DNA from 3 places in the Pelosinus sp. UFO1 genome. Region 3 is predicted to be linked to each of the others. Evidence: riboswitches for the same ligand, from Rfam matches in the RefSeq annotation. Region 3 holds a riboswitch; each other region holds the start of a gene.
The links. Region 3 has a riboswitch for S-adenosylmethionine ahead of UFO1_RS06850 (methionine ABC transporter ATP-binding protein). Riboswitches for the same ligand answer to the same signal wherever they lie in the genome.
Positions count from the first base shown of each region.

Region 1: another riboswitch for S-adenosylmethionine. It lies ahead of UFO1_RS15975 (homoserine O-acetyltransferase); the one in region 3 lies ahead of UFO1_RS06850 (methionine ABC transporter ATP-binding protein).
Region 2: another riboswitch for S-adenosylmethionine. It lies ahead of metK (methionine adenosyltransferase); the one in region 3 lies ahead of UFO1_RS06850 (methionine ABC transporter ATP-binding protein).

Region 1 is NZ_CP008852.1:3,369,618-3,373,907, forward strand. It holds gene UFO1_RS15970 (homocysteine synthase) at 1-1,154, opposite strand, end outside; gene UFO1_RS15975 (homoserine O-acetyltransferase) at 1,168-2,325, opposite strand; SAM riboswitch class I at 2,405-2,505, opposite strand; gene UFO1_RS15980 (6-phospho-beta-glucosidase) at 2,811-4,127, shown strand; gene pepF (oligoendopeptidase F) at 4,190-4,290, opposite strand, start outside.
Region 2 is NZ_CP008852.1:2,547,137-2,551,426, forward strand. It holds gene priA (primosomal protein N') at 1-447, opposite strand, end outside; gene metK (methionine adenosyltransferase) at 577-1,767, opposite strand; SAM riboswitch class I at 1,830-1,935, opposite strand; gene coaBC (bifunctional phosphopantothenoylcysteine decarboxylase/phosphopantothenate--cysteine ligase CoaBC) at 1,989-3,185, opposite strand; gene rpoZ (DNA-directed RNA polymerase subunit omega) at 3,195-3,401, opposite strand; gene gmk (guanylate kinase) at 3,419-4,036, opposite strand; gene remA (extracellular matrix/biofilm regulator RemA) at 4,061-4,290, opposite strand, start outside.
Region 3 is NZ_CP008852.1:1,521,998-1,526,287, forward strand. It holds gene UFO1_RS06840 (MetQ/NlpA family ABC transporter substrate-binding protein) at 1-517, opposite strand, end outside; gene UFO1_RS06845 (methionine ABC transporter permease) at 580-1,233, opposite strand; gene UFO1_RS06850 (methionine ABC transporter ATP-binding protein) at 1,202-2,260, opposite strand; SAM riboswitch class I at 2,344-2,448, opposite strand; gene UFO1_RS06855 (YerC/YecD family TrpR-related protein) at 2,599-2,901, shown strand; gene hisZ (ATP phosphoribosyltransferase regulatory subunit) at 2,944-4,128, shown strand; gene UFO1_RS06865 (HD domain-containing protein) at 4,144-4,290, shown strand, end outside.

The sequences.
Region 1 (4,290 bases), 1.8 Mb from region 3:
GTGGTACTTGCAGGATGAATGACAAGAGACTTAGCATCCCCAACATTTGCTAATAAGGAAAATAACTGTAGAGAATCAATAAATTTTCTACCTGCTTCTAACCCACCTTTGATACCAAAGGTTAATATAGCACCTGCTCCACGAGGAAAATACTTTTTCGCCAAATCATAATCTGGGTGATTGGTCAACCCTGGGTAGCTTACCCAACTCACACTTTCATGTTTTGCTAAATGCTCAGCAACGGCTTGCGCATTCTCGGAATGACGTTTCATACGTAAATGAAGAGTTTCTAACCCTTGCAAAAATTGAAAACTATTAAACGGGCTGAGGCACGCTCCTAAATCCCGCAGCACTTGAATTCTCAGACGAATGATAAAAGCCAAAGGCCCCAAGGCTTCTGTATATTTTAGTCCATGGTAACTTGGATCTGCCTCACTCAATAATGGAAACTTGCCGTTGTCCCAGTTAAATTCACCACCATCAATCACTAAGCCACCCATAGATGTACCATGCCCACCAATAAACTTCGTGGCAGAATGAACAACAATGTCTGCACCAAAATCCAAAGGACGACATAAATAAGGTGTGGCAAACGTGCTATCAACAATTAATGGGATCCCATTTCGGTGGGCCACTTCGGCAACTTTTTCAATATCAAAAATATCAATTTTAGGATTTCCAATCACTTCACCATATAGTGCTTTTGTCTTTGGCGTAATCGCCTTTTGGAAGTTTTCTGGGTCCCTTGGATCAACAAAGGTTACCTTGATCCCTAAATTAGGCAAAGTATAGGAAAACATATTATAAGTACCACCATACAGCGTCGAAGAGCTGACAATTTCATCTCCTGCTTGAGCAATGTTTAAGATGGCTCCACTAATTGCAGCATGCCCAGAAGCAAAGGCTAAAGCCCCGACGCCACCTTCAAGCGCTGTAATACGTTTTTCTAAGACATCAGTAGTAGGATTAGTCAAGCGACTATAAATATTACCAGACTCTTTTAAACCAAACAAATTGGCAGCGTGCTCGCTATCACGAAAGTTATAAGCAGTGGTTTGATAAATGGGAACTGCTCGTGATCCTGTTGTCGGATCTGGCTCCTGACCACCGTGAACAGCTAAGGAATCAAAACGTAATTTTTCTTGTACTGACATGTTATACACCCTCCTAATTTTTAGTTACTTTACCTATAGTTAGCTTTTTTATAAACTCATTGATCAAGGGCCTTAATAAATGAAAATCAATTAAAAAGCCATCATGACCATGAGGACTTTCAAGTAAGGCATACTCGGCATCCACTCCGCAATCACGCATAGCTTCCACCAATTCTTCTTGCTGGTAAGGAGGATATAAAATATCAGAACTTACCCCCACAACCATTACTTTCCCCGTAATTTGGGCTAAGGCATCCTCATAGCTTTTACAGCTATCTGACAAATTATAATAATCTAAGACTCGTAGTAAATATAAGTAGGAATTCGCATCAAAACGGCGCGCTAAGCTATTCCCTTGATGATCTAGGTAATTTTCAATTTCAAAACATCCATTGCGGCGTTTCCGTCCAAATTTTCCTTCCATAGACAATTCGGATTGATAGGTAATCATACCTACCGATCGGGCAATTGCTAATCCTTTTTCTGGACCATTCCCGCCATAGTAATTTCCACCTTGCCAACCTGGGTCAAGAGTTATAGCTTGCCGTGCTACCTTATTATAAGCAATGGACTGAGAAGATGAATATCCCGGAGCGGCAATTGCCATAACACCATCCATAAAATCAGGATAAGTTACAGCCCACTCCAAAGATTGCATTCCACCCATAGAACCGCCAATAATTAACTTAACATGTTTAATCCCCAGCAAATCTAGTAATCGTTTCTGTACCTGCACCATGTCTAATAAAGTTATTTCCGGGAAATCCATGCCATAGGCAAGCCCATTTTCTAAGTTAGGAGAAGCTGGACCTGTTGTCCCTTGACAACCACCAAGCACATTGGCACAAATAATAAAATACTTATCTGTATCTAGGGGGCACCCTGAACCAACCAGTGGTTCCCACCAACCTTTTTCGTCATGTTGGTTATGGGCGGCTGGATGACTATCACCTGTCAAGGCGTGATGTAAGAGTATAACATTATCGCCTTTTTCGGATATATGTCCATAGGTTTCATATGCTACAATAACCTCTTTTAATATTCCCCCTAATTTGAGGTGCAAGGGATTTTCTGTATCAGCTACTTTAGCCATCTTTAAATAAGGCCGCCACTTAAATCCTGGAAAGTAAGTTAACGTTGTCTGCATGCTACGGCTGTTATCTAACAGCATCCATATACCCTCTCCTCACCATCTCAAATATATAAAAAACCCCTCTTATAAATAAGAAGGGTTTTTTATATAGTAAACCTTCTTATCTCCCAGGATTGCTCCTGCTGGAATTAGCACCACTGCATTACTGCCGGTTGCTGGGTGTCATTGGGCCAGTCCCTCCACCACTCTGGATAAGATTCAAATATTTAGTTGTAACGTTGTAAACCTAATGTTGTTACTATATCATGAAGTATCCCTAATAGCAATACTTATGATTTGTTTCATTGGTGATTTCGTAAAATGTTTTTGCAATATTTGGCATTCATACTATCTTTTTATATCCCTGTTGTATTCATTACAGAAAATGTCTAATGTGTATTCCCTTCTCTTAAAGTGAAACTGTACTAGTACAGTTTCACTTTATCCTAATTGCGCTCCTTCTTTTAGAACTATATGATTATTTTATAGAGATAAAAATTCCAAGTGTATTAGGAGGTTTTATTATGAAGGGGTTAAAAATTGTGACAATCGGTGGTGGCTCAAGTTATACACCGGAGATTATTGAAGGATTTATAAAAAGATATGATGAACTGCCCGTTCACGAACTGTGGTTAGTAGATATTGAAGCAGGCAAAGAAAAATTAAGAATTGTAAGTGATCTTGCCAAAAGAATGGTCCAAAAATCCGGGGTACCAATGGAAATACACACGACTCTAGATAGAAGAGAGGCTCTGCCCAATGCCGATTTCGTAACGACACAATTTCGCGTAGGGCTCTTAGATGCAAGGATAAAGGATGAAAGAATTCCATTAAGCCATGGTTATATTGGACAAGAAACCAATGGTGCCGGAGGAATGTTTAAGGCACTGCGAACCATTCCAGTCATACTTGAAATTGATAAAGATATGGCAGAATTATGCCCGAATGCTTGGCTAATTAACTTTACCAATCCCTCAGGAATGATCACGGAAGCCGTACTGAGATATGGGGCAAATAAGAAGGTCATTGGCTTATGTAATGTACCTATTGGAATGGAAATGGCAATAGCCAAACTATTTGATGTTGACCACAATAGAATAAGAATTGACTTTGCCGGTTTGAATCATATGGTATTTGGTTTAAATGCATATTTAGATGGTGAGAACATCACCAAATCAGTGCTTGATAATATTGCTGCTGGCAAGATGCCGAGTACTGTAAAAAATGTTATCAATATTAATTGGATACCCGAATTTGTACTAGGATTAGATATTATACCTTGCCCCTATCACAGATACTATTTCAAAAAATATGAAATGTTGGAAAAAGAATTAGAAGAGTTTGCCAAAGGGGAAACTAGAGCTGAAATAGTAAAAAAACTGGAGGATGATCTTTTCGAATTGTATAAAGATCCGAGTTTGGACATAAAGCCACCACAATTAGAACAACGTGGTGGAGCCTATTATAGCGATGCAGCCTGTAGATTGATAAACTCAATATATAATGACAAGGGTGATATTCAGCCAGTAGATACGAGAAATAATGGTGCAATTGCCGGAATTTCGCCTGACTCGATTGTGGAAGTAAGCTGTGTGATCACTAAAGATGGTCCTCAACCAATTGCTATCGGTGAGCTACCCATACAAGTAAACGGCTTAGTACAACAGATTAAGTCTTTCGAAAGAGTAGTCATTGAGGCAGCTGTTACTGGCGACTATAATAAAGCGTTATTAGCTATGACAATGAACCCGTTGGTCGCTTCTGATAAAATGGCTAAAGTTTTATTTGATGAAATGTTAGAAGCTCACAAAGAATATCTCCCCCAATTCAAAAGCTTATAATAGCAAAAAACAACGCCAGATCCGAAGGAATGATCTGGCGTCATTTTAGTTAAATTAAGATACTATTTAATTGTGAACGATTCTTCTTTCATTAAAATTTCCAATTCATCTAACAAACGATTAAATTTATGTAACGTAATTTCGATAGGCTCAGGAGTAGACA
Region 2 (4,290 bases), 1.0 Mb from region 3:
TCTCTGCTCATATATATATAATAATACTTGGTAATATTCTGCTGATTTAGCTAATAACTCAGTTAATGTTTTCTGAATATCCTGATCAGTGCCTACTGAATAAAGTGTAACACTTTTTATGCCTGATTTCCCTGGAATAAACAAACGCATCGCATCAACTAAATTACAAAGATAATATTCACTAATACACCTAGCAGTATGCATCATATGCTCATCAAACCATATGTCATTATCCAATGTATCTAAAATAGGTTTTAGGTTAATTATATCAGAATCTTCACCCTGAGTAATATCAATAATAAAACCCTCTAATTTGCGATTGCCAAAAGGCACTAATACACGCCAACCTACAGCAACGCAATCTAAGTGTTCAGGAATATGATATGAAAAAGCTTTGTTAATGTTTTTAGTTGTAAGATTTACTAAAACTTGTGCTATACGTTGCATTGTTACCACCATTCCATGATACTTAATAAAATTAAAAAGGGGGAATCTCACTGAGTCCCCCTTTTATCATTAGCTATACCTATAAAATTCGTATGATGAGATAAAAACCCTGCAAGAAATTATTAAAAATTAAAGATTTGCTTCCTTACGTAAAATTTCTGCTTTATCGGTGCGTTCCCAAGGCAAATCAATATCAGTACGGCCAAAGTGTCCGTAAGCTGCTGTTTGGCGATAAATCGGACGACGCAAGTCCAAGGTTTTTATAATGCCAGCTGGGCGCAAATCAAAATGTTTTTTAATCAGCTCGGCAATCAGTTTTTCATCTACTTTAGCCGTCCCAAAAGTCTCTACCATAATCGAAACTGGATGCGCCATACCAATAGCATAAGCTAACTGGATCTCACATTTATCTGCTAATCCTGCAGCAACTACGTTTTTGGCAACGTAACGAGCCGCATAGGCAGCTGAGCGATCTACTTTGGTACAATCCTTACCAGAGAATGCACCGCCACCATGACGTGCCATTCCACCATATGTATCAACAATGATTTTACGGCCAGTCAAACCAGCATCGCCTTGAGGTCCACCTATTACAAAACGACCTGTTGGGTTAATATAGTATTTTGTATTTGCATCTAATAGATGAGCTGGAACAATTGGTACAATAACTTTTTCAATCAAATCTTTTTCAATAGTTGCTAATTCAACTTCAGGACCGTGCTGGGTTGAAATTACGATCGTATCGACACGAAGAGGTTTTCCATCTTCATATTCTACCGTTACTTGTGTTTTTCCATCAGGACGTAAATAATCAACTTCTTCATTTTTACGGACTTCTGTTAAACGACGCGCTAACTTATGTGCTAAAGATATTGTCAATGGCATATACTCTGGAGTTTCATTGGTTGCGTAACCAAACATCATTCCTTGGTCACCAGCACCGATTGCTTCAATATCATCCATTTGTCCTTGTTTTGCTTCTAGCGCCTTGTCAACACCCATCGCAATATCAGCGGATTGCTCACCTATGGAAACCAATACACCACAAGTGTCGCCATCAAAGCCATATTTTGCACGTGTATAGCCAATTTCTTTAATTGTATCACGTACTATCTTAGGAATATCCACATAACAATTCGTTGTTATTTCGCCAACTACATGTACTTGACCTGTTGTCAACAAAGTCTCACATGCTACCCGTCCCATAGGGTCTTTCGCCATTATGGCATCTAATACACCATCTGAAATCTGATCCGCCATTTTATCAGGATGTCCTTCAGTAACAGACTCTGAAGTAAATAATACGCGTTTTTTTTCCACAATTTTTACCTCCAATAATTAATAAAAAAACTCCCCTAAGGGAGGGTGATGTTACTGTCACTCTCCCATCTTGCGATCTTTACCGCAGGAATTGGCACCGTTTTTGGATATTCCAAATGGTTGCCGCGGTTTCATTGGGCCATTCCCTCCACCATCTCTTGATGAGCCAATATATAATTCTGCCAAATCAAATTTTAAAGTAAAATAGAACAAAAATCAACCTATTTTCGACATTCTATGTGAATTTTATCCAAAATAACTTCTGCTAGCCTTTTTTTAGACATTTGAGGCAATTCTTCTATACGACCATCACGGTACAACAATTTTGCTATATTCGTGTCCGTATTAAATCCGGCGCCAGGTATAGTAACATCATTAGCGACAATCATATCTAAATTTTTTCTTGTTAATTTATCTTGTGCATGAACTAGTAAATCCTGAGTTTCAGCAGCAAAACCAACCAATATCTGATGTTTCTTTAGGCGCCCAAGCTGTAGTAAGATATCCGGATTTTTCTCTAGTATCAGATGTAGCGTCTCACCAGTCTTTTTAATTTTATGCTCCGACATACTCTGTGGACGATAATCCGCTACTGCCGCTGCCTTTATCACAATATCACTTTCCGCAAAATGAGCCACTACGGCATCCTGCATCTGTGATGCTGATTGTACAAATTCTATTGTAACACCAGGTGGCGAAACCAAATGAGTGGGTCCCGATATTAAAGTGACTTTTGCTCCCCTGTGCGCAGCAACCTCCGCCAATGCATAGCCCATTTTCCCACTAGAGCGGTTACCGATATATCTTACGGGATCAATTGCCTCCTGCGTTCCACCTGCAGTAATTAATATCTTTTTCCCTGTAAAATCATGATTGGTTTTTAGTATCTCAATTACCTTTCCTACAATAGCCTCTGGTTCAGGTAAACGTCCTACACCCTCTGTACCACATGCTAGCTTACCACAATCTGGATCCATAAAGTAATAATCTAATTGAGTCAGCTTGCTAATATTTTGCTGAACAATGCTATTTAAATACATATTCGTATTCATAGCTGGCACCATTAAGATTGGTGCCGTTGTCGCCATAACAGTAGTAGATAACATATCATCCGCTATACCATTGGCTATTTTACCAATAATATTTCCCGTTGCAGGAGCCAATAAAAATAAATCTGCTCTACTAGCTAATGCAATATGTTCAACATTCCAATTGGTAGCTTCTGCCCACATATCAACTACAACCGGATGTCCACTTATTTCTCGGAAAGTCAACGGGGTAAGAAAGTTAGTCGCTGCCTTAGTCATAATAACATATATGTTGGCGCCCTGTTTTTTTAGACGGCTAACGACATCCACTACTTTATAAGCAGAAATACCACCAGCTACGCCAACAACAATATTCTTTCCCTTTAACATAACGACCTCCTACTTTATACCACTTTTGGTCCGTTCATAGGATATTTTATCTTGCGCTACTTCCTCTAAGGCAATGGTAACTTGCTTATTCGACTTGCTCTCAACCATGGGTACTGAACCGTCCATAAGTTCTCGAGCACGCTTAGCCGCAAGCACAACCAATGTATATTTACTATCAACTTTAGTCACTAAAACATCTAATGATGGATGAATCATAGTAGTCCCCCTAAGTTTTATTTATTAAAATTAGTTAATATTTCTTCCACTATATTGTCATTACGTACCACTTGGCACTTTTCTGCAGTAATAATTGATAAAACCTTGTTTGTTGCTTCTTGCACCTCATCATTTACTACTATGTAGTTATAATTATGTACGTATGTCAATTCATTATTAACACAACTGAGCCTTTTCTTTATCACATCCAAACTGTCAGTACCTCTTTTATGAATGCGATTCGCTAGCTCATCCAAGGACGGTGGTGCAATATAGATAAACACTCCTTGGGGGAATCTTTTTTTTATCTGCGTAGCTCCCTGTGCATCTATTTCTAAGACAACATCCTTACCATTTTGTAATAAATCCTTTACTTGACGGCATGGTGTTCCATAAAAATTGCCATAAACTTCAGCCCATTCCAACAACTCATCATTTTTTATCATATTCTCAAATTCTTCACGAGAAACAAACCAGTAATTAACCCCATGTTTTTCTCCTACACGTGCTGCCCGTGTAGTGGCAGATATGGAATAGTTTAATTCAGGATATCTACGCAGCAATTCTTGACAAATTGTCCCTTTACCTGCTCCAGATGGACCAGATAAAACAAGTAAAATTCCCTCTTTTGTCATACATGCTGCTCCTTTCATCATCTGCTATTCTGCAGTGTCCTCGCTAGTTTCTTTGCTGGCAAGGCGATGAGCTACGGTTTCAGGCTGCACTGCGGATAAAATTACATGATCACTGTCAGTAATAATTACAGCTCTAGTACGTCTTCCATAAGTTGCATCAATTAACATTCCTCTGTCACGAGCTTCTTGAATAATTCTTTTAATTGGCGCCGATTCAGGACTAACAATAGAAATGATTCTATTCGCAGATACAA
Region 3 (4,290 bases):
TATCATTTACTGTCGCACTAACACCTACACCGTCTTTTAATTTAATAATGCCTGCTTTTTCAAGAAGTGCAAGAGCACGGCCACCGTTAGTGGGGTCATTAGGAATGGCAACTTTAGCGCCAGCAGCAAGTTCGTTTAGATTCTTAATTTTCTTGGAGTAAATACCCATTGGTTCGATATGCACTGCTGCAGTATAGGTTAATGCCAAATTACGTTCTGTAGAAAATTTAGTAAGATAAGGGATGTGTTGAAAGAAGTTTGCATCTAATTCTTTTTCAGCCACAGCAATATTTGGTTTTACGTAGTCAGTAAATTCAACGATTTGCAAATCAATGCCCTCTTTAGCTAAAGTTGGTTTAATTACATTTAAAATTTCTGCATGAGGTACTGCTGTAGCGCCAACTTTTAGTACAGTAGCTTTACTTGCCGGACTTGCAGGAGCCTTTTCTTGGCTGCATCCGCTCACTAATAGACCTAAACTAAGAATTCCAATAAGAACAAGAAACAGTTTTTTCATTATTTATAATCCCCCTAAAATTTTTTTATAGAAAGCACCCAAAAATTCAATTCGTGCTGTTCCTATTTTTTGTTGAGACGATTGGATAAGTAATCGCCAGTGGACTGTACGATTTGTACTTGTGCAATTAAGATAATAACAGTGATTAACATGATATCAGCACGGAAACGTTGGTAGCCATAGCGAATGGCTAAATCCCCTAAACCGCCGCCGCCAATGGCTCCAGCCATGGCTGAGTAGCCAATAAGACTAATAATTGTTAATGTTAATCCAAGAACAATTGCGGGCATAGCTTCTGGAATGAGTACCTTTGTAATGATTTCTCTAGGAGATGCGCCCATGGCTTGTGCCGCTTCAATGACACCATAATCAACTTCCTTGAGAGCTGATTCTACGATACGAGCGACAAAAGGGATGGCGGCAATGCTTAGTGGGACGATGGCCGCATTAGTGCCGATGGAAGTACCAACTAATAATCGAGTGACTGGAATAATAGCTACCATTAAAATAATGAAGGGTGTGGAGCGAGTCGCATTCACGATAGCTCCTAATATTCGATTAAGGGAAGTATTTTCAAGAATGTGTCCTTTATTCGTAGTTACTAAAATAATACCTAAAGGTATACCAATGAGAGCAGAGATAAAGCTAGAAACAGCAACCATATAGGTAGTTTCCCATAAGGATTTAACCAGCAACGCGAGCATGTCTTGCGACATAACCAATCACCTCAATTCCTAATTCACGTGTTTTTAAATAACTAAGTGCTTGCTGTAAAGCTACCTGTTCACCTGATAGTTCTACAATTAATGTACCAAAAGGAGTCGTTTGAATATGATCTATGTTCCCGTATAAAATACTGGCATCAATGTTAAAACGACGAATCATACTAGAAATAACAGGTTCTTCGGTAGAGTGACCAATAAAGGATAAACGCAAAATAAGATTGCTATCAGCAGTAGGTACTGGTGATAAGATAATATCATTGAAGAAGTCTGGTAAGTTATGATTGATGATAGCACTTATAAATTCCTTAGTAGTATTTGCTTGAGGTTGAGTAAAAATATCAATTACTTTGCCCTGCTCAATAATCCTGCCACCCTCAATGACTGCAACCTGATTACAGATTTCTTTGATAACCTGCATTTCATGAGTAATAAGCACGATAGTGAGCTGGAATTTGCGGTTAATATCTTTTAATAATTCTAAAATAGACTTGGTTGTTTGGGGGTCAAGGGCAGAAGTGGCCTCATCGCATAAGAGTACTTTAGGGTGATTTGCTAACGCCCGTGCAATACCAACTCGTTGTTTCTGTCCGCCGCTTAGTTGAGAAGGATATTGATCCTTTTTATCAGTAAGTCCAACTAATGCGAGTAAATGCATAACCTCTGTATCGATCTCTTCTTTACTACGCTTTGCTAGTTCTAAGGGGAAGGCTATATTTTCGTAAACCGTCCGAGAAGATAGTAAGTTGAAGTGTTGAAAGATCATGCCTATTTTTTTGCGCTGTTCCCGTAATTCTTGTTCATTTAAGGACGTTAGTTCTTGGTCATCCACGATAACAGTACCTTTGGTGGGACGTTCTAACATATTAATGCAACGGATCAGTGTACTTTTTCCAGCGCCACTGGTTCCGATAATCCCGAAAATCTCTCCTTGTTCAACAGTTAAATTAACTCCATTTAAAGCGTGAATTGTGCCGTTGTCGCTTTGGTATACTTTTTCTATATTTTCAAGTTTAATCAATGGAATCTTTCCCTCCTTATAATCTTTTGATGCATAAAAAAAACCGCTTCACAAAATGAAGCGTGCTATCAATCTTGAATTGCGCTTCATCTACCAGGATTAGATCCTGTGGAATTGGCACCGTTTCACAAAAGTGAATGGTTGCCGCAGCTTCATAGGGCCATTCCCTCAACTGCTCTTGATGAAAAATATTAACTTGTTGAAACATATATTATCATTTTTGAAAAATGGTGTCAAGAAAAAAATCACTTTGCAAATTAGGAATCACAATGTTATAATTTCACTAAGTAAAGCTTAAAAGGGATAAAGGATTTATCCTACAGTAGGAGGAAAGAAATATGGCTACGAATCCCAAGTTGAAAGATGAATTGACAGATCAATTATTCCGTTCCATATTATTGTTAGAAAATGAAGAAGAATGTTATCAGTTTTTTGAAGACATCTGTACAGTAAGTGAATTGAAGTCTCTTGCTCAGCGGATGGAAGTGGCTCGGATGTTAAAGGTTGGTCATACCTATGATGATATTGTCGACAAAACAGGAGCGAGTACTGCAACGATTAGTCGTGTAAAACGTTGCTTGAATTACGGTGCAGATGGATATAAGTTTATGCTAGAACGAATTGAAAGCCAAAATAAGTAGGGTCAGAAAATATTTCAACTAAGTTAGGAGTGTTTATTTTTTATGGGTCAAGATGAATTCGTGCCACAAATTCCTTATGGTACAAGAGATTTTCTACCGAAAGAAGCTAGGCAGAAACGTGCTGTAGAAGGGGCTCTAGCTCATTTATTTGCTAGTTGGGGCTATGATGAAGTTGTGACTCCTACGATGGAGTATTTAGAAACAATGGCTATAGGGGCTGGCAACGACTCAGAACAGCATATGTTCAAGTTTTTTGATAAAAATAATCGTATCTTAGCACTTCGCTCAGATATGACAACTCCTATGGCTCGGGTTGCAGCGACTCGTTTTAAGGAAAGTCCCAGCCCAATGAAATTATTTTACTTAACAAATGTGTTTCGTTATGAGCAAGCTCAGGCCGGAAGACAATGCGAATTTTATCAAGCTGGTGTGGAAATTATGGGAGTTTCTGAGCCTACCGCTGATGCAGAAGCCATCGCGTTGGCTGTAGAAGCGATGCTTACATCTGGGTTACAAAAGTTTCAAATTGGTTTGGGGCAAGTGGATTTTATTAACGGTATAATGGAACAAAGTGAGCTTTCTCTCTCTCAAAGACAACAGGTAAAACAAGCTATGGTGACAAGAAATTTAGTAGGATTAGATGAAATTCTTGTGAATAGCGGTTTACCAGAAGGAGAACAAAAGTTACTTAAGAATATACCATTACTGCATGGCACAAAAGAAATGCTCGAAGAAGCCTATAGCATGGTAACGAATGAAAAGAGTCGCAAGGCTTTAGATAATTTGTCTGCTATCTATAGTTTGTTAGAAAGTTATGGCGTTGCTCAATATGTAGATTTTGATTTAGGAATTATTCGTGATTTTGAATATTACACAGGTATGGTGTTTGAGTGTTACACACCAGGACTTGGTTTCCCCATATGTGGTGGTGGCCGGTATGATACTATGTTAACCTCTTTTGGTATGAACTCCGGTGCTACTGGTTTTGCCTTAGGCATAGAACGGGTATTGTTAGCACTAGAACGTCAAGGTATTATTGGTACTCCCAATTGCAAAAGTATTTATGTTGGTTGGGGAGAAGATAAGTTGGTAGCGGCCATTGGACAAGCAGAATCATTGCGTAAATCAGGACAATGTGTAGAACTTGCTTTGATTCCTCAGTCAAAAATAGAAGCTGAGACCAGTCAAAAAAGCAAAGGTTATGCCAGTTTGGTTTATGTAGAGTAATAGGTGGGTGGATACATGTTTAACCGGCTAAAACAAGTGGTTGCCGCGCTTACTGCTAAGATTACACAAGAAGATAGAACTTTTGTAAGCCTCTATTTAAGTTCCCCTGCTGAGGGATTATTTTGGAATATGAATGTACCTGATCAAAGGCATGTTCTTAAT